4 regions of the Microcystis sp. BLCC-F210 genome follow, and region 4 is predicted to be linked to each of the others. Evidence: predicted binding sites of a transcription regulator. Region 4 holds the regulator's gene; each other region holds the start of a gene.
What was found. The regulator NtcA, encoded in region 4, controls nitrogen genes in cyanobacteria. The targets are predictions, from matches to a motif close to TTTGTANCNNNNGNTACAAA.

Region 1: glnA (type I glutamate--ammonia ligase) is a predicted target of NtcA. The motif match lies at 1,960-1,979, and genes of this name have one in related genera.
Region 2: ACE3JL_RS23830 (DUF3155 domain-containing protein) is a predicted target of NtcA. The motif match lies at 2,385-2,404, and genes of this name have one in related genera.
Region 3: ACE3JL_RS21790 (ferredoxin--nitrite reductase) is a predicted target of NtcA. The motif match lies at 3,446-3,465, and genes of this name have one in related genera.

Annotation. Positions count from the first base shown of each region.
Region 1 is NZ_CP169647.1:1,183,399-1,189,200, reverse strand. Features, by position in the region: gene glnA (type I glutamate--ammonia ligase) at 463-1,884, opposite strand; gene ACE3JL_RS05705 (trypco2 family protein) at 2,199-2,501, shown strand; gene ACE3JL_RS05700 (trypsin-like serine protease) at 2,620-5,802, shown strand, end outside.
Region 2 is NZ_CP169647.1:4,888,884-4,894,685, reverse strand. Features, by position in the region: gene ACE3JL_RS23835 (S8 family serine peptidase) at 84-1,889, shown strand; gene ACE3JL_RS23830 (DUF3155 domain-containing protein) at 2,037-2,357, opposite strand; gene ACE3JL_RS23825 (ATP-binding protein) at 2,746-4,002, shown strand; gene ebsA (type IV pilus biogenesis protein EbsA) at 4,116-4,493, shown strand; gene ACE3JL_RS23815 (phosphotransacetylase family protein) at 4,528-5,607, shown strand; gene ACE3JL_RS23810 (ABC transporter ATP-binding protein) at 5,630-5,802, shown strand, end outside.
Region 3 is NZ_CP169647.1:4,480,978-4,486,779, forward strand. Features, by position in the region: gene ACE3JL_RS21785 (PstS family phosphate ABC transporter substrate-binding protein) at 230-1,264, shown strand; gene ACE3JL_RS21790 (ferredoxin--nitrite reductase) at 1,630-3,171, opposite strand; gene trpD (anthranilate phosphoribosyltransferase) at 3,974-5,008, opposite strand; gene ACE3JL_RS21800 (GIY-YIG nuclease family protein) at 5,088-5,615, opposite strand; gene ACE3JL_RS21805 (DUF488 family protein) at 5,785-5,802, shown strand, end outside.
Region 4 is NZ_CP169647.1:3,390,474-3,396,275, forward strand. Features, by position in the region: gene ACE3JL_RS16285 (CHAT domain-containing tetratricopeptide repeat protein) at 1-102, shown strand, start outside; gene ACE3JL_RS16290 (hypothetical protein) at 106-690, shown strand; gene ACE3JL_RS16295 (hypothetical protein) at 698-1,006, shown strand; gene ACE3JL_RS16300 (UPF0175 family protein) at 1,150-1,428, shown strand; gene ACE3JL_RS16305 (DUF3368 domain-containing protein) at 1,425-1,895, shown strand; gene fabI (enoyl-ACP reductase FabI) at 2,011-2,787, opposite strand; gene ntcA (global nitrogen regulator NtcA) at 3,002-3,679, shown strand; gene ACE3JL_RS16320 (DUF3084 domain-containing protein) at 3,687-5,174, shown strand; gene ACE3JL_RS16325 (Uma2 family endonuclease) at 5,188-5,772, opposite strand.

The DNA of each region.
Region 1 (5,802 bases), 2.2 Mb from region 4:
GAGATAAAGCTTAAGATTGTTGTTTGATTAGGCAGTAATACTAAATCCGTTGAGTAACGCACAGAAAACGGGTTTCTCGGAGAAACCCGTTTTCTACTCATGCAAAAGGCAAAAGGAAATAAATAATCAGTTTTTAATAACCGGATTTAGTATCAGTATTCAGTTTTTATTTATTATCCCATCTCCCCGCTCCCCAATTCATAATTCATAATTCATAATTCATAATTCATAATTTATAATTTATAGCGTTTCTGATTCACAAGAGGTACATTCCCGATTCTGAACAGCTTAATCAGCAAAGGTTTAAGTGTGACGCACAGATGCGAGAACCGCTATATAATTTATAATTTATAATTCATAATTCATAATTCATAATTCATAATTCATAATTCCCCTGCTGATTCCGAAAAAAAGGGGCAGGCAAAAAGCCTACCCTAGGATTGATGATTATTCAATCAAACCTTAAACATCGTAGTAGAGAGAGAACTCGTAGGGGTGGGGACGTAAGCGCATCGGGTTAACTTCGTTATCGAGTTTGTAGGTGATCCAGTTTTGGATAAAGTCTTCGGTAAAAACACCAGAATCGGTCAAGAAAGCGTGATCTTTTTCGAGACTTTCTAGAGCTGCTTCCAGAGAACCGGGGGTAGAGGGTATTTTTGACAATTCTTCGGGACTGAGTTCGTAGATATCCACATCGAGAGGTTCTCCCGGTTCAATTTGATTTTTAATCCCATCGATACCCGCACAGAGCATAGCTGCAAAAGCGAGGTAGGGGTTAGAAGTCGCGTCAGGACAACGGAATTCTAAACGTTTAGCTTTCGGGTTGCTTCCCGATAAAGGAATCCGAATCGAAGCGGAGCGATTACCTTGGGAGTAGGCCAGGTTTACTGGGGCCTCAAAACCGGGGACGAGACGCTTGTAAGAGTTGGTGGTGGGGTTAGTTAAAGCTAAGAGTGCAGGAGCGTGTTTAAGCAAACCACCGATGTAGTACAGTGCCATTTGGCTGAGTCCAGCGTATTTATCGCCAGCGAACAGGGGTTGACCATCTTTCCAGATAGACTGGTGAACGTGCATCCCAGAACCATTATCACCAAAGATGGGTTTAGGCATAAAGGTGACGGTTTTACCGTATTTCTTAGCCACGTTCTTGATGCAGTATTTGTAGGTCATCAAGTAGTCGGCGGCCCGTACTAGGGTAGAGAATTTAATCCCTAACTCATTTTGACCACCGGTAGCGACTTCGTGGTGATGTTTTTCGATGGGAACTCCGCAGTCGGCCATGGTTAAGAGCATTTCCGTGCGAATATCTTGAGAGGTATCGGTGGGACTAACGGGGAAATAACCCTGTTTGTAGGCGGGTTTATAGGCAAGATTTCCGTCTTTTTCGTCTTTACCGCTATTCCAACGACCTTCGACACTATCCATGTAATAATAGCCGGCGTTGGCGGTTTGGTCAAAACGAGCGCTATCAAAAAGGAAAAATTCTGCTTCCGGTCCAAAATATACGGTATCACCTAAACCGGTAGTGCCGAGATAATCGATCGCTTTCTGGGCAATAGAGCGAGGATCGCGGCTATACCATTCACCGGTTCTCGGTTCTTTAATGCTACAGATCATGCTTAGGGTCGGTTCCTTGTAGAAGGGATCGATCCAAGCGGTGGTAGGATCGGGAACCATGGCCATATCAGATTCGTTAATTGCTTTCCAACCGCGAATACTGGAACCATCGAAAGCAACACCATCGCTGAAAGAGCTTTCATCGATTTGGTCGTAGTAGAACGAGCAATGTTGCCAGATACCGGGCATATCAATAAATTTCAGGTCAATAATCTTAATATTGTTGTCCTGAATCATTTTCAAGACTTCTTGTGGCGTTTCGGGCATGGAAAACTCCTTTGATGTATGGATCGGTTCTTAAGCTTCTCAAAAAAACCATCCTAAACAGTCACTTTCGCAGGTTTTGTATTTTTCGATACAAAATCTTTGATCCTAGCTTGAAAAAATCTGTAATTTCCTTGTTGAGGTCGGTAATGGAGCCGAATGACGATTTCTTTTCCTAACCCGCGCTTCCCTTAGCGATCGGGTTGGGCTATTATCTCAATTTGGGAAAGGCAATCCCTCTGCCCTAATGTTTCAGAAAAACGATAGAGTTGAAAGGGTTTTGGTTTGCATCTTTCAAAAATAACTAGAGAATTAATATGGCCATCAATAATGTTGGACTTCGAGAAACCTTAGAAGCATTGCGGGTTGAACTGAGTAAATCTATTTTAGCCTCTGAGGGTGAGCAGATTCGCTTTGAGGTGGGTGAAATTGAATTAGAGGTTCAATTTGTGGTTGAGCAGTCGAAAGAAGGCAAAGGTGGGCTAAAATTTTGGGTAGTAGAAATGGGTGGGGGTGTCACCAACAAGGATACGATAACCCATAGAATTAAAATTCCCCTTAAACCCATTGGGAAAGATGGAGGACCTATCAAGACAGCAAGTGATGATATTCCCGATTAGAATTTTATACCCCTAGGGACGCAATGCTTGCCCCCAAAGCAGTTAATTTGTAGGATGGGTTAGCGAAGCGTAACCCATCGCCATCCCAGAAGAATAGGTTACATCAATCCGATAAGTTATGCCCCAATTCCAACCCGATCGCGCTTTAGAAATTGTTGCCCCTAAATACGGCACTGCCTATCGAATTGGGGGACGTTTACTCTTGACTTGTCGGCATCTATTTGATAATAGTAACGACTGTAAAGTACGATTTAGATCAGCATCAAACTATTCTGATAAGCAAGACATAGACGCTAAGGTAATTTGGAAAGCTCCCGATAATATCGATATAGCCTTAGTAGAATTACCAGAAACTATCGAAACTTGTAATCCTGTAGGTTTTGGGGTGTTACCTGATGCGAGTAGCACCCAAAAAGTTAAATTTGACTGTTTGGGCTTTCCCCAATTTTTACGGTATTCTGAAGATGGTATAAAATACGCCACAGGGTTACATATTGAGGGAACTATCGATGTGTCTAATCGTGCGCCTCATAACCGTTTGTTATTAAATATTAAAGATAGTCCAGATATTCAACCAACAGATAAACAGTTAGAAAGATTAGCAGAAAATCAATCTCTTTGGGAGGGAACATCGGGATCAGCAATTGTTTGTTATGGGTTAGTGATTGGGGTACAATCTAAACAGCCAATTAGAGAGCGTCTGGCATCTTTAGAAGCTGAATCTTTGGCAAGAGTTTATGATAATCCTGAATGGTGTGAAATATTAGAAAAACGTGACATTGATCCAAATCCTACTACAACAGGTTTAGGTCATGAAGACGAAACAAGATTAAGTTCTAAAGACCCCTTGAGTCAAGTTCGGGACTATGTGCCGACTGAGTTTGAGTTGTTAGATCATGATTTTTATAAGAAACGAAAAGGGGAAAATATTCCGATTTTACGTTTGCCTTCGGCGGCAAAAAATTGGTCATTGATTACTCAAGGTAGTTATATTGAGCGCGAGCAACAAGGAGAAGCCTTAAATTTAGCCAAAAGTTTGAAAGATTATCAGGGAATTTCATTTTTTTTGATTCGAGGAAACCCCGGAGAGGGTAAAACGGCATTAATGAAATGGTTGGCTTATCAGTTAACGGAGCAGAATGAAATTGTTTTACAAAAGCAGGAAGATAATTTTGCCTGGTTGGATTTGCTTTATGAGTTTTCGCAACAAGTTCAGCAGAAACCGATTTATTTAATTGCGGATGATTTGTTTCGGGAAGATGAGTATTTTCTGGAAGCATTGGAGGAGAATGAGCTTCAGTTTCCGCTTATTATTATCGGCACGACTCGCTGGAATGAGAATCAGCAAGAGCGATTAGAGTATCAGGGTTATCGGATTGAGGGTTTAGATTTAAAGTTATCTTCAATTGAGGAAAGAGAACGCATTTTAAGGCAAATTCGCCAAGCTGATCAAGGAGTTAATGAACGCTTGAATCGTCTTTCTATGAATGAGTTAGCTCAATTAATGAATGCGCCGACGATGTTGACGTTAATGTTACAGCTTTCTGAGGGAAAACCGTTTGATCAGATTATTGCGGATGTGATCAAAAAGTTACCGAATGAACCAAATTATCCTGTTTATCAAGCATTTGGTGTAGTTTGTGCTTTTTATCAGTATGGTATTGCTGTTTATCCAAATATTCTTGCGCTATGTTTGCCCAATTATTCTCAAGATGCGATTGATAATGTGGTTAATCTAGCACCAGATACTGATTTAAAAGGATTAATTCAAATAGGTTCTTATGCAGGTTACGAGGGACTAACAGCGATTCATCAAGAAATTGCTAAATACGCCATTACTGTCACCTATAAACGGCGCAATAATCAAGAGAATTTGCCCTATTTATTTAATTTATTGGAAAAATATTTGAGAGTAATAATTCCTAATTTAGAGAGTGAAGTTGAAACTCATCAACGCTGGTTTTGTCATCAATTAAGAGATTTAACAAGCAATAATCAGCAGGATTTAGTCAAGAAAATTCTACGAGATTTTTCTGAAAAAGTAGCAATTCTTCAACAGAAATGTAGAGTTAGTAATCTGATTAGGTGGCAAGATATTTATCGAAACATTGATATGAAAGAGAAGAGCGAACACGTTTTCGATTTACTTCTTTCTCTTAAACCAGAGGATGGATATGAATTTCAGTATAAATTTAACTGGATAAAAAAGAGAGGAAAAGCAGAGCAAATACGAGAAATAATTGTTGAATTCCAAATGTGGTTAGAATCTCATCCTGATGATTTTCATGTCCGACAAGGCTATCTGGCATTAATAGGAAGCCTAGGAAGCCATGGAACCTCTGACCAAAAGCAGAAAGCCATTATCCAAACAAACACTTGGTTAGAATCTCATCCTGATGATTTTCATGTCCGACAAGGCTATCTGGCATTAATAGGAAGCCATGGAACCTCTGACCAAAAGCAGAAAGCCATTATCCAAACAAACACTTGGTTAGAATCTCATCCTGATGATTTTCATGTCCGACAAGGCTATCTGGCATTAATAGGAAGCAATGGAACCTCTGACCAAAAGCAGAAAGCCATTATCCAAACAAACACTTGGTTAGAATCTCATCCTAATAATGTTCATGTCCGACAAGGCTATCTGGCATTAATAGGAAGCCATGGAACCTCTGACCAAAAGCAGAAAGCCATTATCCAAACAAACACTTGGTTAGAATCTCATCATGATGATTTTAATGTCCGACAAGGCTATCTGGTATTAATAGGAAGCAATGGAACCTCTGACCAAAAGCAGAAAGCCATTATCCAAACAAACACTTGGTTAGAATCTCATCCTAATAATGTTAATGTCCGACAAGGCTATCTGGCATTAATAGGAAGCCATGGAACCTCTGACCAAAAGCAGAAAGCCATTATCCAAACAAACACTTGGTTAGAATCTCATCCTGATGATGTTCACATTCGACAAGGCTATCTAGCATTAGTAGGAAGAAATGGAACCTCTGACCAAAAGCAGCAAGCAATTGTTCAGACAAGTAATTGGCTAGAATTTAACCCAAATAATCGCTTTATTATGAGTTTGTTTTTTGGTTACTATCGGGATTACCTTGACTATGAAACTTGCTATCAATTGGCTGAATCTTTGGAGTTTATACAGCTCCCTATAAATCAATGGCAAATCAAAATATACATAGCTAATTTCTTTCGAGATTATGGAGAATTAGAAAGAGCTAAAAATCTATATCTGCCTATCATTAAAGGTGCAACCTATCAAATCAAGAATAAAAATAATAAGAGT
Region 2 (5,802 bases), 1.5 Mb from region 4:
AGCCGACAAGTATTGTCTGTCTGATCATAATCTTATTGATTGTTCTTTCAGCCATCTAACCACTAAAAAAGGACCAGAACACCATGATAGATAACTTTGCCGCCAACGACATCTATAACTACATAGATGGTCTAGATTCCTCAGATTTTCAGAAATTCCTAGCGGGGAATAAGTCATCAATTTTTCCCACTACAGCCACTAATCGAGCCACATCTCTTTTCAAAGAAGAAGTAGAGAGCCTTGATTTTACTACCTTAGATAACACCTTAGCAACGGCGCGTGATATCACCATTGGAGCGACTCCCACCACCTACAGCGATTTCGTTGGTTCTACAGACACCAATGATTACTATCGTTTTAGTTTAGGAACCACTAGCAACTTTAGCCTGGATTTAACAGGATTAAGTGCCGATGCTGATGTGTCCTTATTAAACAGTAACGGCCGTGTGATTACTAAATCCACGAATGGCGGTACCAGCAGTGAGAGTATTACTCGTCAACTGAATGCGGGTACTTACTATGTCCGGGTTTATCCCTACAGTGGCAGCACTAACTATAACTTAAGTTTAGCTGCCGCTTCTGCAACGATTCCTGATAACGCCGGTAATACCTTAGCAACAGCGCGTGATATCACCATTGGAGCAACTCCCACCAGCTACAGCGATTTTGTTGGTTCTACAGACAGCAATGATTACTATCGTTTTAGTTTAGAAACCAGTAGCGACTTTAGCCTCAACTTAACGGGATTAAGTGCCGATGCTGATGTGTCCTTATTAGATAGTAATGGCAGTGTAATTACTAGCTCCACTAATGGCAGTACCAGCAGTGAGAGTATTACTCGTCAACTCAGTGCGGGTACTTACTATGTCTGGGTTTATCCCTACAGTGGCAGCACTAACTATAACTTAAGTCTGTCGGCTACCACAGCCACAGTCACACCCGGATATAGTGCCATTTCAGGATACGGTTTAGTTAATGCCGCAAGAGCTGTCGCTGGAGCCTTGAATCAAAGTCCTTTTGCCGATGTTCCCACTTTTGGTAGTGCTAATGACTGGGGGGTTAACTTAGTTAATGCTCCAGAAGCTTGGGCAAGAGGTTATACAGGACAAGGAATCGTCGTTGCTGTACTAGATACAGGAGTTGACCGCAATCATGCCGACTTAGCGGGCAATATTTGGACGAACGCGGGCGAAATTGCCAATGATGGTCTTGATAACGATGGCAACGGTTACGTTGATGACGTTTATGGCTGGAACTTTGCCAATGGCAATAATAACACTTTAGATGTTAACAGCCATGGTACCCATGTGGCGGGAACCATTGCTGCTGCTAATAATGGTTTCGGGGCCACTGGTGTGGCCTACAATTCCAGAATTATGCCAGTGAAAGTTTTGGACGATTCTGGTAGTGGCAGCTATAGTGGCGTTGCCCAAGGAATTCGCTACGCTGTGGACAACGGTGCTGATGTAATTAATATGAGTTTGGGGGGTGGTAGCACTGACAGTGCGGTTCAATCAGCCCTCCAGTATGCCAGCAGTCGCGGTGTTATCGTGGTTATGGCCGCTGGTAATGAGGGGGCAGCTCAACCCAGTTATCCCGCTTCCAGTGCCACCTCTTGGGGTCTTGCAGTAGGTGCCGTTGATAGTTCTAACCAGATGGCTTCCTTCTCCAATCGTGCTGGCTCCAATTCTTCGATGAGGTATGTCACCGCTCCAGGCGTACAAGTGTATTCTACTCTCCCTAATGGTGGCTATGGTTTCTTGAATGGAACCTCTATGGCAGCACCTCATGTAGCTGGAGTGGTGGCCTTAATGTTGAGTGCCAATCCGAATCTGACCGATGCTCAAGTACGTCAAATTATTACGACCACAGCAGGTAATGTCGCCTAAAACTTGGCTGTTTTTCATCTTCAGATTTCCTATCTTTAGCCATCAGCTTTTCGCTGATGGCTGATTCCTAGGCCTCAGACAAAAAAAACTCGTTTACTTTTCAGTGAACGAGTTTACTTTCCATGATATGATCAATAGTCCTTTGAGTTATTTAGCAACTGCTACCGGTGCTTTGACGGGCTGGGGCTGGGGCTGCAGGTCGCGCAAACTTGGGAAAAGGAAGTGGTTTTCCTCCACATATTGCGCTCCAAACAGTCCTTTTTCAGCCCAGAAATAGCGATCGGTTGTATGCTCGTTACGCTTGACAATCAATAAAGCTGGTGGGCTAATGCCTATAGCTTGAATATACTTACGCGCCGCAGTTACGGGTTTATCTTCGCCACTTTCAATACTATACTGGGGTACAAGTTCAAGTATCTTACGTCCTTCTTGACGACGGCGACTCTTACGTTTCCGTTTTCTGGCCAACCCAATTACCTCCTGTTTTGGCTAATCGTTGTAATGATAGTTACAAAAGCCGTAGCGATTATATCCCTTCTAGACCAAGAAATCAAGTGTCCCTCACAAACTTAATTACAGACAAATTTGACTAGAAGCTAGACTGAGACTATGTTTAAGTTTTTCTGACAAAAACACACCCACAAATATCGATACAAAACTTATTATTCTTAAACTTTTTTTAATATATGCTGTGATCCACCCCTACAATAGTGACCAAACCCTTGTTATAACTGGTTTTTGCCGGTTGCCCTCGACTCAAGAGGAGGGTCATTCTTCCCTATTTACACTGGGAAATAAAACTCGCAACCCTAGCTGTATCTAGGTTTTCTGATTTTTTACTTTTTACTTTCTTGGTATGCCCTTCTCTTTCCCTTCCAGGACTCCCCTGAGTGATGATTTTATTGCTCTGTGTCAGGCACAGATGGAACTTTTGCGGGAGCAAATGGAAACGGATAGAAGTGCAGTTTATTTAACGGAACCTTTATCGAGTAATTTAATCCCAGTCGTTGTTTATCCGCCTTTTAATCCATCTTCTTCCCCAAAAAAGCGGCTTTCCTTGCAACCAGGGCAACCAGCAGCAGACTTGTTAACTGCGGTTAAGTTAGAGGATTTATCCCATCTGTGGAGTAATCAGGAGACCGTCAGCGGTCATCGCTTGTTTTTACCCTTAATGTATGAAGAGGGTATGGTCGGATTATTGGTGACAACCCGAGAAAAACGACCTTGGCAAAGTTGGGAATTAACCCAGATGGAAAAAATTACCCAAACCCTTGCTTTAGCCTGTGTACTCGATCGCCAATTGGGAGAAGAACGTTATTATCGACAATGGCAACGTCAGCGCCTCGATACCTTTCTCCATCAAATCCGCAATCCCCTCACCGCTTTAAAAACCTTTGGTAAACTTCTACTCAAAAGGCTTTTAGCCGAAGAGGGTGACGATACGGCCATTACTGGTATCCTGAGGGAAAGCGATCGAGTTCGGGACTTAATCGCTGGATTTGATGCACAAATCCAGCAAGAAAGCGAAAATTACCCCACCGTCGATATTCCTCTCCTGCAAGCGCAATCTTCCCCCGCTGCCTTTCTGCTGCCTGCTGGCAGCACTCAGCTAACTCCGATCGATCTCCATGATCTTCTCGATCCGCTGCTCCTTTCGGCCCAAGCGGTAGCCAAAGAGAGAAATCTCGGTCTAGAAACGATTTACGGGGAAGATGTACCACTTATTCGGGCTAATATCCCCAGTTTGCGGGAAGTATTCAGCAATTTAATTGATAATGCCCTCAAATATACTCCTGCGGGCGGAAAAGTCACCGTCGAGGTAAAAAATGTTAAGAATAGTGTAGAAATTGTTTTTAAAGACACGGGTTATGGTATTCCAAGAAGCGATCAAGAAAGAATTTTTCAACGTTACTACCGGGGAGTGCAAGCAGGGGGAGATATAGCGGGTACGGGATTGGGTTTAGCGATCGCCAAAGAATTAATTACCAGCATGGGGGGGACGATTGAATTTATCAGTCCTAATCCCGAGGGAACAAGTTCCCTCTATCCTGGCACGGTTTTTCGGGTTAGTATGCCAGTTATACTCGATAATAACCTCAGTATAGAGGGATGATCTGGGGGTAAAATCTGCTGATCGAGACAATCAGTGGGAGTAGTCGGTTAAAATTGCTGAAAAATATCAGTATCAATGTTAACTTGGCTGTAAACCAAAGAATTAACTAAATCATGGCGACTATCGAACAATTAGAACCCGCTAATAGGGCCGATGTGGTAGTATATATGCCCTACTATGCCAAGGACAAACATAGTATTCTGCCCTATGCGATCGCTTTATATCAAGCAGGAGCTTTAGAAGGTCGTCGTCGCATAGAAAGCGGTAATGGGATTCCTTTTGTAGCGTCTTGGTATGTATCAAAATTGCCCTCGGAATTGACCCGTTGTCGTTTACAATTTGAAGGACAGGCCGACCTAAGCTATGAGATGACGATTATTAACGCCGAGTTTATCGAATATCTCATTGATGCGATTAAAACCTTTAGGCAGCTAGGTTCGGCCGACTTTTCGCAGGGATTTTATCGGAAACTGCTGCGATTTGAAGAATAAAAGTCGGGATTTTACGGGTTAAAAGGAGCAAATCGTGGCCAAATCAGCCAAATCTATACTTATCTCTTCCCTAGAACCCCTCAGCGGTAAATCGGGAACTGTCGTCGGTTTAGCGCACCTCTTGCGGCAAAAAGGACTAGAGATAAGTTACGGCAAACCAGTGGGCAATTGTCCGGGATACATTGATGGGCAATTGGTCGATGAGGATGTAGAATTTATTCGGCAATTACTAGAATTATCCCCCGAACAGCTGCGTTTACCCGTGATCTATACAGATGTAGATTCCGTTGCTAAACGTCTGCAAGGTGTAGATAAACAGGACTACGGCAATGTTCTTGCTGGTTATCTGGAGGATCGGGTTAACAGTGATATTACCCTCCTCGAAGGACCGGGGACTCTCTGGGAAGGTAGTATTTTTCAGTTATCGATGGGGGAGATGGCCAAAATTCTCCAGACTCCGATCCTATTGGTGGCCCGCTATAGTTCTCCCCTAATTGCCGAGAGTCTGCTGAAAGCGCAACGGGAATTAAATAATCAACTGCTGGGGGTAGTAATTAGCGATATTCCCACCGATGATTGGGAGGAAGTACAATCCCTCCTCAAACCCTATCTCGCGGGCCAAGGTGTGGAGGTTTTAGGATTGTTACCCGCTAGTAAATTATTGCGTAGTATTAGTGTTCGGGAAATTGTCCATCTTTTAGGGGCAAAGGTATTATGTCGGCCCGATCGTTTAGATTGGATGGTAGAAAGTTTAGCGATCGGGGCGATGAATGTCAACGCCGCTTTAGAATATTTTCGCAAGGGAGAAAATATGGCTGTGATTACGGGTGGCGATCGCACAGACCTCCAGTTGGCTGCCCTAGAAACTTCCACCACCTGTTTAATCTTAACTGGTTCCATCTCTCCAGATCCCCTAATTTTGGGCAGGGCCGAGGATTTAGAAGTACCGATTCTCTCGGTAAATTTAGATACTCTCACCACCGTGGAAATCGTCGATCAGGCCTTCGGGAAGATTCGCTTACAGGAACAGGTAAAAGTTGCTTGTATTCGACAATTAATGGAGGAACATTTTCAGATTGATCGCCTGTTAGAAAAGTTAACAATAGGGGCGTAATTTCTCCCCAGCTGCCGAGAATATGACTTCATCATCCCCCCCTGTGTCCCCTCCGGTCAAAGAAAATGACTGGAGCTTGTTATTAAGATTACTTCCCTACGCAAAAAAGGAAAAAGCGCTGCTATTTTGGTCATTAATACTTCTTTTTCCCCTATCTCTCACGGGAGCAGTCCAGCCTTTAATTATCGGTCAAGC
Region 3 (5,802 bases), 1.1 Mb from region 4:
ACCATTATAGCGACGTAAAAACAACAAAGAAAAGATTAAGGTTTACAGCCATCATCCCTAAGCCTTGAATCAGTTATCAGATGTGAGTTTTCAGTTCACCGATTACCGATTACAGCAAAAAATTCCCCAACACCCAACACCCAAATCCCTCACTGATTACTGATTACTGTTTACTGATAACTGAAAAGTCTCCCCAATACCCGTTTTTACTTTCTCCTTGTTGACACCTATGCTAGAAATTTTTACTCAGCTATCTCGTCCCACCAAAGTAGTGGCAACCATACTAGGAACTGCTCTACTTTTCCCCGCTTGTGCCAATATTAATCCTCAAGACCTAAAACCAATTAAAATCGATGGTTCGAGTACCGTAGCACCAATTACCGATAAAGTTCTCGAAGATTTTAAAGCCAATCCTCCCCACAAAGCTTTGGCTGATGTTAAAGTTGACGCTAATATTTCAGGAACCGGCGGCGGTTTTAGAAAATTTTGTGCAGGAGAAACCGATATTAATAATGCTTCTCGGCCGATTTCTGTGGAAGAATTAAAAAAATGTGATGCTAATAAGATAAGATTTATTGAACTACCGATCGCTTTTGATGCTTTAACCGTGGTAGTCAATCCCCAAAATAACTGGGTTGATGATATTTCCACCACAGAATTAAGAACTATTTGGGAACCAGCAGCCGAGAATAAAATCAAACGTTGGAATCAAATTAATCCCGCTTGGCCCGACCGACCGATTACCCTTCACGGGCCGGGTAAAGATTCCGGAACCTACGATTTTTTTAGTGATGTAATTAACGGCAAAGATGCCAGTCGTGGGGACTTTAATTTTAGTGAAGATGACCAAGCTTTAGTTAATGCCGTCAGTCAAGATCCCAACGCTTTAGGCTATTTTGGCCATGCTTACTATGAACAAAATCGGGATAAATTAAAAGCTTTGAAAGTTAATGGTATTGAACCAACTCGCAGCAATGTCGAGGATAGTAAATATCAGCCTTTATCTCGTCCTTTGTTTATCTATGTTAATGCTCAAAAAGCCCAAGAGAATCCCGCTTTAGAGAAATTTGTTAAATATTATCTCGATCGAGTTCCTGATTTATTAGATAGTATTGGTTATATTCCCCTACCGGATGAGGCCTATCATTTGGCACGGGTACAGTTGCAAAAATTTGAGGTAGGAACGGTTTTTGAGGGCCGACCTCAACCCAATTTAACCATCGGGGAATTACTTCGCAAACAAGCTCAATTTGAAGCTAAGTAACGATTCCCATCTCATACTAAATCCCTTGAGTATAGCCTACATATCAGGCTCTTCTAGGTTCTGTGTGATAAGTTTAACTTACATTATGATCGATCGATCTTTGTGTCCTCTGTGTCTGGAGTGGTTCCTTCTACTCCCTCGCCAGCAGGACTGTATCTTAGAATACATTTTACCCACCAAATCCAAGAGAGCCACAGATAATCAGTCTTTAACAACTGGATTTAGTATGGAAGGAAAATATATAAAGATTTTTCTGCTGCCATCTGCCCCTTACTATAGCAAGAGGTTTGCCAATTTCACCCAACAGAGATACAGAAAAAAAGAGGGGATAAACCCCCCATTCAGCGTATCGAGAAACTTGTTAATTAACCCTTCGGTGTCGCCCCAAATTGCTCGATGAGGATAGAGGTTAACACCGATTTTAGGTCTTCACAGGGAATCCCTTTTTGTACACAACTTCCCAGGTGAGCATCTTTACCCACTTTACCCCCCATGTAGAGGTCAACTCCCTCCACGGTTTTGCCGTCTTTGCGCGCTTTTGTCCCCATCAAACCGATATCGGCCACTTGGGGTTGTCCGCAGGAGTTAGGGCAACCGGTCCAGTGCATACGCACACCCCGGGGGATATTTAATTCGGCATCTAACTGACGAATCAAGTCCACAGCCTTATTTTTGGTTTCAATCAGGGCAAAATTGCAGAATTGCGCCCCCGTACAGGAAACGAGCGCTCGTTGTAAAGGAGTGGGATTGGGGGTAAACTTAGCCAGTAAAGGCTCGGTTAAAAGAGTCGCCATATTTTCAGCCGCTATATTGGGAATAATCACGTTTTGTTCCACGGTTAAACGCAATTCTCCGCTGCCATACACTTCAGCAATCCGGGACAAATCGAACATATCATCGGCAAATAGACGACCAACGGGAACACAAAGACCGATATAGCTTAATCCCTCCTGTTTTTGCGGAAAAACTCCCAAATGATCCCGTTTTTCCCAGTCGATTGCATCTTTTTCGGCTGCCGTTGCCAAGGGATAACCTAAGTGATTAGCCACCCGCGTGCGGAATTCCTCGATTCCCCACTCATCAATTAACCACATTAAACGGGATTTTTGACGATTGGAGCGTAATCCGTTATCGCGGTAAACTTCTAAAATCCCTCGGCATAAATCCACCACCTCCTGATTCGGTCTCACCCAAACATTCATGGGAATTGCCGCTTCACAGCGTTTAGCCGAGAAAAAGCCACCCACCACGACATTAAAGCCTAATTCTCCCTCTTTATAGGCAGGAACAAAGGCAATATCGTTAATTTCCGCATGAACGGAATTATCCCGGCCTCCCTCGATGGCAATATTAAATTTGCGGGGCAGATTGGTAAATTGATAATTACCTTGACCGCAGTTAGTAATCATATCTTGGACTTTTTGGACTAATTCCCTGGTGTCAATTAATTCATCCGCGTCTAGTCCTGCCATGGGTGAACCGGTAATATTTCTGACATTATCCATGCCCGATTGTACCGAAGTCATACCCACGGATTTTAGTCGTTGGAAAATATCAGGAATATCTTCGATACGAATACCGCGTAATTGTAAGTTCTGACGAGTAGTAATATCGGCATTACCATCATCGCCGTAACGCTGCACAATTTCCCCTAAAACGCGCATTTGCTCACCGCTAATAATGCCGTTAGGAACCCGCAAACGCATCATAAATTTGCCCGGGGTGACAGGACGATAAAAAACACCCACCCATTTTAAGCGATATTCTAAATCGGTTTTATCCATCGCTTCCCACCCGATTTGGGCAAAATGATCTAGTTCATCTTTAATGGCTAATCCGTCTTTCTCGGCTTTAAATTTCTCGAATTTATTGAGAGTTGTTCCATCTTTTTCAGGTGCTTGTACCACGAATCTATCTCCTTCTGGTTGGTGGGTGTAATTGTTCTAGTTGGTGCGGGTTAGAAATGAAGAAATCGGGATTTAACAATAAGTATTCTGTAAAATACTGTCGTCATTAGCAAAAATTTAGTAATTTACCTAGTCTCTAAGTAGTCGTGCAAAATAAATTTCCTAGTGAAGATAGGCAAAAGGCAAAAGGCAAGAGGCAAGAGGTGGTTAGATATGTGTAATTAATTTTGCTTAGGTACTTATTTGTTATTTAATTCTTTTTAACTTGGATAATTTTGTATTGTTTGTAACAGAAATCCTTTAACCATCGTGTTTAAGGATTTCTGTCATGCAGTAAGTGCATTAAGGTGGGGTGTGGGGTGTGGGGTGTGGGGTGTGGGGAAGTGGGGAGATGGGGGGAAGTGGGGTGCGGGGGGAAGTGGGGAGAGGGAGCATCTCACCTTTGCAATAAGCATAAATACTTAGTAGAAAAATAGACTTTTCGAGGGTAATTCTTGTTTTAATTCTCCATGTACGCGGTCTTTAAAAGCCTCTATTTCATTCCAAGACACGATTAAGAGTGGCTTTTAAGCTAAGTATAATTACTCATCGCGTAAGTGAGATGCTCCCGTGGGGAGATGGGGGGAAGTGGGGAGATGGGGGAATAAATAAAAATACGGCGGTTCCTCTATCCATCTGGCACAGATAAATCCTTATCGGATAAGCCTTTCGGCGTGGAGAATGTACCAGAACCAAGATAAATCCGCCGTAATCTCCTGAATTCATAATTCATAATTCATAATTCATAATTCCGTGAATTTTCCTAAGCGAGAAACTTAACCAACTCCTCTAATTTTTGCCAAGCTAACCCACTGGCTAAAATCTCGCGTGCGAGGGCGAAACCAGCAGCATGATCGCCAAAAGTGACCTTTTCTGCCACCTGTAGGGCAAGAGCGGCATTAATTGCCACAGCATCCCGTTGAGCGGGCGTTCCCCCCCCTTGCAGGATATTTTTGAGGATTTCGGCATTTTCTGGCACTTCCCCGCCTTTAAGGGCATTTAAACTAGCTCTAGGGATAGAAATTGACAAGGGATCGATCTCCCCAGAAATCACCTCACCATTATTTAATAAAGCCATATCGGTCAGATCTCCTAACCCCACCTCATCGAGTTTTTCCCGTCCGTGAACAATAATCGCCTTTGGGGTTCCCATTTGTGCTAAAGCTGTGGCCATGGGGATGAGAAATTGCCGGTCATAAACTCCGATAACTTGACCTGTGGGACGCAGAGGATTAACTAGAGGACCCAAAAGATTAAAAACCGTGCGAACTTTCAGGGTTTTGCGGAGATTAGCCACACTTTTCAGGGCCGGATGCCAACCGGGGGCAAAAAGAAAGGTCACTCCCACCCCATCTAAGGCCGCCGCTACTTTCTCGCTCGGGGCGCTTAAATTAACCCCAAGATATTCTAAAACATCGGCCGAACCGACCTTGCTGGAGGCAGAGCGATTGCCGTGTTTAGCCACTTTTACGCCTCCAGCGGCCGCCACAAAAGCCACGGCAGTGGAAATATTAAAGGTTGCGGCCCCGTCACCGCCGGTGCCACAGGTATCGATAACGGGAGTAGTATGGGGTTTAGGGTCTTCTAAGCGAGATTGTTGGCGTAAAACTGTGGCCATTCCCGCTAATTCGGCGGCTGAGACTCCTTTTGCTTGCAAAGCCGCTAAAATCGCCCCCGATAAAACTTCTGGAATCTGGCCGTTTAACCATCCGGTCATTAATTCTTCAGCTTGGTTAAGGGAAAGGGATTTTTGATCGAGTAGTTGCTGCAGTAGGTTTGGCCAGTCTTGATTGGTCATCGCTGTTCCATTGGTGTCGGGATGGGGCGATATACTATCATAGCGGTTTGTCTGGAGAATCGATCGCTCCTAGGAATTTTTACTTTAAATCGAGCAAACCCTGTTCTTTTAACTTGGGATTAAAACGAATTTCCATCTGTACTCCCCGTTTTTCTAGGGTTGATAAAATATCGTTTTCTACTCGTCTGGATACCTGTTTTAATAACTTAATTTTCCCTAATTCATCAGCATTTTGATAAATTTCTTTTTCTGTCTCAGTCATGGCTAATTTAACATCAATTGGCTCTGTCCAGAGTTTTTCATTGCTGATTACTGACTGACTTTCTCTTAGCCAAGCTTGTTTAATCGATTCGAGAATAGTTCGATTAGGACGCTCAATCACCTGTATTTTTAGCCAATAACAAGCTTGGGGCTGTCGGGCAAGATGTTGTTTTAAACTGAGATAAATATCACGAGAATAGCCGACAAAATTTAGGACTTGCTCTCGATTAAAAATGGCATAAACCCCAATTTTTTCCTGTAAGTCAGCAGAGATATTACCCGTGGTATCTAGGTAGGGAATATATTCTAATTGTTGGAGATTAGCAAAAGTATCAGGCTCGTTCATAATTAATCATCGCTCATTGGTTGGAGATAGCTAAATTATACCTAAGTTTGAATTTTATATTCCGGGCTGTGGCTAACCCAGGAGGGTAAACTAACAGTTATCTGACTCGATAAACCCAGAGGTACTGAGATATAATAAGGTAGGTTACTAAACTATCAAGTTAGATACAATGCTGGCTATATTTACG
Region 4 (5,802 bases):
GCGAATATTTTAAAGGAAGGCAGTACAATAGGGCTAGATCAACTAACAGAATATAGTGATCCTTACCATTGGGCAGCCTATACCCTGACTGGACAGGACTAACTTATGGAAATCCCCAAAACAATTATCGATCTTGAAGCGCTGCTAATCGCCCTCGCACAGCAGACTGAACCCTTGCCAGAATATCTACAGCGATCGCTCAAAGAAATTGAACGATTATTAAGGGAAGAACAACCCCAGGCAGCAACACAATTGCGGCAACTTGTCAAGGATTTTCCCCCCCTAGAAAAAGCTTATAAAAAAGCGATCGAAGAGTTAGACGCAGCCTATGCTAACCAAGAACGCGCCAAAAGTTTAAGCGTCACTTTTCCCGATAGTTTAGATTTCGAGTCCCTATTTATTAATGATGTTATTCCTAGCCAAGATTGGGTAAAAACTGCCCAAAAATTAGCTGGATCCCCCCTGCCCCCCTTGATAAGGGGGGTGCCGACAGGCGGGGGGATCCCCCTTGATCACGAGGGTGCTGATTCCCCTCGATTTTGGGATAAAGCTGATCGCCTGATGGTGGTAACGGTGGGAGGTGCGGCCCTAGGGGGATCGATTGCGGGAGTTTATGGCGCGGTTATTGGTGCGATATTAGCGGCCGGCTGCGGATGGTATATTACCTTTAGGAAAGCAAAATCAGCATAAATTTTTGATGAAGATTGTTAACATTGAAAACTTTCTTTTGTTAATCGGAACCTTGGTTATTACCGCAAGCGTGGCACTGGTTACAAGAAGACGGCAGCGACGGGGAAACAATAAATCTTATCTAGAAATTCTTTTCGTTTCTGGGTTAAGTTTATCGGCTGTCTTGGCAATATCTAAGGTGGTCTATAAAGTGTTAACCGATGAAGATTTTCAGAATTGCCTTGGTTCGGATAGTCAAATCCTTCTTTTGTTAGCTGCTGTTCTCGGTATCTATATTTCTATTAAAGAGATTTGGAAATTATTTGAAGCGAAGTAATAGAAATGCCAGCTTTATCCATATCCAAAAGTTATACTAAATCCTGTTGAGAAGGTGTAGAATAGGCGTTGGGTTTCATGCTTTAACTCAACCTAAGTTCTATAAACATTATCAGTAAACCCCAAAAAAAAGGAAGCTAAATCATGAAAATTACTATCGATATTCCCGATGAATTGCTTCAACATTACAACTACAATAATCTTACCCGTGAAATTTTAGAGGCTTTGGTGGTGCAGGCCTACCGAGCGGAAAAAATCACCAGTGCCGAGGTCGGAAGTATTTTAGGTCTATCTTCTCGTTGGGTGGTGGATGCTTTTTTAAAAAACCATGATGCCGATTTACATTACAATGAAGTCGATCTAGACAGCGATCGCAAGACTCTTCAGCAACTTCGCAACAAACACGATCATAGTCTTTTATGATAGTCGTTTCTGATACCTCACCTATCAACTATTTACTGCTCATTGACCAGATCGACCTATTCCCCCGCTTATTTGGACAGATTATCATTCCCGATGTGGTTCGCGGTGAAATGCTTGATGCAGATGCACCGGCCATTCTTCAGCAATGGATCGCCAATCCACCCTCTTGGCTTATCATTGAGGCTGTTCAAACGATTGATGAAGCCCTAAATATTCTCGACCCCGGAGAACAGGCCGCTATCACCCTCGCTCAAACCTTACCCGCCGATTTGCTGATTATCGATGAACGCTTGGGGCGGCGAATTGCCAGCGAGCGGGGAATTCCTATTATTGGCACTCTCGGAATTTTAGACGACGCATCAAGCCGAGGCTTAATCGAGCTTTCAGATACTATAGCCCGACTACAACAGACTAATTTTCGCATTTCTCACCGCATAATTGAGAAATTGCTTGAAAATAGGGAATAAATTGTTAAAAAACTAAACGAACCTTCAGTCCGATCGCAATTAACCCCAAAGAAGTCAAAAATCCCCCTTCAGAACCTCGTGACACTAATAACTAATAACTAATAACTGAATAAAACTACATTCCCATAATTTCGTAACCGGAATCTACATAAATAATCTGACCAGTAATACCACTAGCAAGATCACTGGCTAAAAAAGCGGCCGTATTTCCCACTTCAATTTGTGTCACTGTGCGATGTAAAGGAGCGATTTCTTCCACATGATGGATCATATCAAGAATTCCCCCGACGGCCGAAGATGCTAAGGTGCGAATTGGACCGGCAGAAATACCATTAACTCGGATCTTTTGGCCACCTAATTCCGCGGCTAAATAGCGAACACTCATTTCTAAACCAGCTTTTGCCACCCCCATTAAATTATAGTTAGGAATTACCTTGACACCGCCGAGATAGGTAAGAGTGATAATACTTCCCCCTTCCGTCATCAAGGGTTTAGCCGATCGCGCTAGACGGGTTAGGGAAAAAGTGCTAATATCTAGGGACTTAGTGAAAGCTTCCCGGGGAATGGCGGTAAAATCGCCCGTTAAACCCTCTTTATCGGCAAAAGCGAGACAGTGAATCAAAATATCCAGTTTACCCCATTTTTCCGCCACTGTAGCGAAAGTATCTTCTACCTGTTGGTCATTTTGGACATCGCAGGGGACATAAAAAGCGGGATTAAGTTCATCGGCCAATTCTCGCACTTTTTTCTCAAAACGGCCTTTTTCGTCGGGGAGATAGGTGACACCGATATTTGCACCAGCTTGATGGAGTTGTTGGGCAATTCCCCAAGCGATCGAGCGATTATTGGCAATTCCTGTCACTAGGGCGTTTTTTCCCGTTAAATCTAACATAGTTCTCGTTTCTCTTACAAAAATCTCCCCAATAGCCGACCCCAGCGAGATTCGGTATAATAGGGATACAGATAACGGGGCAGCAATGATCACCCCTTCCCCATTGTCTGGCAAAAAGCGCCCAAAACTTTTCCCAGTTTAGGCAGCGGTTATGTTTAATAGAGGTGACACTCGTTGGATAATAAAAACAATTTTCCCCTTTTCTGGATGTGAGATGGACTTATCATTAATACAAGATAAACCCCTAGCAGATGTGTTCCGTCGAATCGGCAGCGGCAATTTCCCCCCGGTGGTGGAGTTGTTCGAGCGCGGCAAAACGATCTTTTTCCCCGGAGATCCCGCTGAAAGAGTCTATTTTTTGCTGAAAGGAGCCGTTAAGTTGTCGCGAGTCTATGAAGCGGGAGAAGAAATTACCGTGGCTCTACTGCGGGAAAATAGCGTCTTTGGTGTGCTATCCTTACTGACTGGTCAGCGATCGGATCGTTTTTATCATGCCGTGGCTTTTACTCCGGTAGAATTACTCTCAGCCCCGATCGAGCAGGTAGAAAGATCCCTCCGCAATAATCCCGATTTATCAATGTTGATGCTGCAGGGTTTGTCCTCGCGGATTCTGCAAACGGAAATGATGATCGAAACCTTAGCTCACCGGGATATGGGTTCACGTTTGGTCAGTTTTTTATTGATTCTCTGTCGTGATTTTGGGGTTCCCACCACCGATGGCATCCGGGTGGATCTAAAATTGTCTCACCAAGCGATCGCAGAAGCGATCGGTTCTACTCGCGTCACTGTCACCCGTTTATTGGGAGAGCTGCGGGATCAGGAAATGGTCTCAATTTACAAGAAGAAAATCACCGTCCATAATCCCGTCGCTCTCAGTCAACAATTTACTTAAATTCTGGATGACTAGCGCTTATATTTTAGTTTTGGCTATCGTGGTTTTAGGTGGTCTGATAGCGGCGGTTGGCGATCGCATAGGTAGTCGTATAGGTAAGAAAAGGATGCGTTTATTTAATCTGCGTCCGAAACAAACCGCAACTTTAATGACGATTGTAACGGGAATTTTGATCGCTGGCTCGACTTTAATTGTCTTATTTGCTTCTAGTAAATCCCTACGTCAAGGGGTTTTTGAACTGGATCGCCTTTTAAATGAACGTCGTACCGCTATTAAGGATTTAGAAAGTCAGGTGAGAAAAACCACCGAACAAAAAAATCAGGTGGAAAAGGCTTTAAAAACGGCTAAAAGTGAACAGATAGCTGTGCAGAAACGTCTAGAGGTTCTTAATAAAAATTATCAGGCTTCTCGTCAACGTTTGCGATTAGTTTCGGGACAGTTAGAAAAGTTTCGCAAGGAAGTGGCCAATTTAAATAATGAACGAGTTATTTTAACTAATCAAAAGGCACAGTTAATCAGTCAACGGGAGCAATTGTCCCAACAAAAATCAATTCTTTCTAGTCAGATCAATCAACTACAAACCACCCTTCAAGCTAGAGATAAAGAGTTAGCTAATCAACAAAAGTTATTAACAACCAGACAAGCGCGACTTCAACAGTTGGAAACTCAACAAAAAACCCTACAGCTAGAAATTGATCGCCGGGATCAACGTATTGGAGAACTCGATCGATCGATTGTGGATAAAAATTTTGCTTTGGAACAGCGCGAGGGAAAATTAAAGGATTTAGAAACCCAAATGGCTTTTCTTAAGCGGGAAGTGGAAGTTTTAGAACAATACTATCAAACCTATCAAGAATTGCGGGAAAAACAAATCGCTATTTTCCGGGGACAGGTGTTATCTTTTGGAGCTTTTCGTATTGTTGATCCCCAAGCTATTGTCACCGTTATCGATAAGTTATTGCGGGAAGCGAATATGAATGCTATCCGTGCTACCCAACCAAATCAGCCTAATTTTGACCAGCGTTTAATTAAGATCACAAAAGCACAGGTAGAACAGTTAAGTCAACAATTACAGGACGGTAAAGAATATGTGGTGAGAATCCTTTCCGCAGGTAATTATGTTTTAGGAGAAAGCGAGATTCGTGTCTTTGCTGATGTGGTTCCCAATCAACGAGTTTTTGAGGAGAAACAGGTAATCGCTGCCGTTTCTATTGATCCCCAAAATATGACAGAAGAGGACCTACAAAAGCGTTTAGATTTACTTTTAGCTTCGGCTCAATTTCGCGCTAGAAGTGCGGGAGTTTTAGGGTCAATTCAAGTGGAAGATGGTTTATTAACTACGGTAGTTAACTTTATTGGTCAAGTGAAAAAGTCGGGTAATGCTATCGAAACACTTGAGGCAGTTGCTGCTAGTAAAACTAATACATCTGGACCTTTAACCTTGCGTTTAGTGGCGGTAAAAGATGGTAAAATTGTTTTTAGTACGTCCCCTTGAAAGATAGCTAAAGTTAGGAGTTGAGATTAAAATCAATTCCTTCGTAAATATCGGCAAGATTTAAGCTAATTCCTAAAGAATCTAGGGATATAATTCCCCTTGCTGGGGTGTATTCTTGCAGTAACCAATTATTTTCTGAGGTTTTGCTATAGGATTCTATTAGTATCTCCCCTTGACTGACGAGAAGATATTGGTTTAATTGGGGTATGGAACGATAATAACGGAATTTATCACCCCGATCATAACTAGAGGTGGAAGGGGATAAAACTTCGATAATTACGCAGGGATTTAAAATTTCATCATTGCGATGATCACTAAATAATGGTTCCCCAGCAATGATCATTAAATCTGGGTATAAACCGCGATTATATTGGGGTATCCATAGACGTAGATCGCTAGATTGAAGACGATAATTAGTTCCTCTTAAAGCTAATTTGAGCAGGACAATAAGATTAATGAGAATACTATTATGATTGATGCTTCCCCCCGTCATCTCGATAATTTCTCCGTCTTGATATTCGTGTTTAGTTTCCGCTCTAGTTTCTAAATTACGATATGCTTCTAAGCTGAGGGTTTTGGTAGGAGATGAAGTCAACATTTTTCTAGGTTAGATATTCTTTTATTTAAT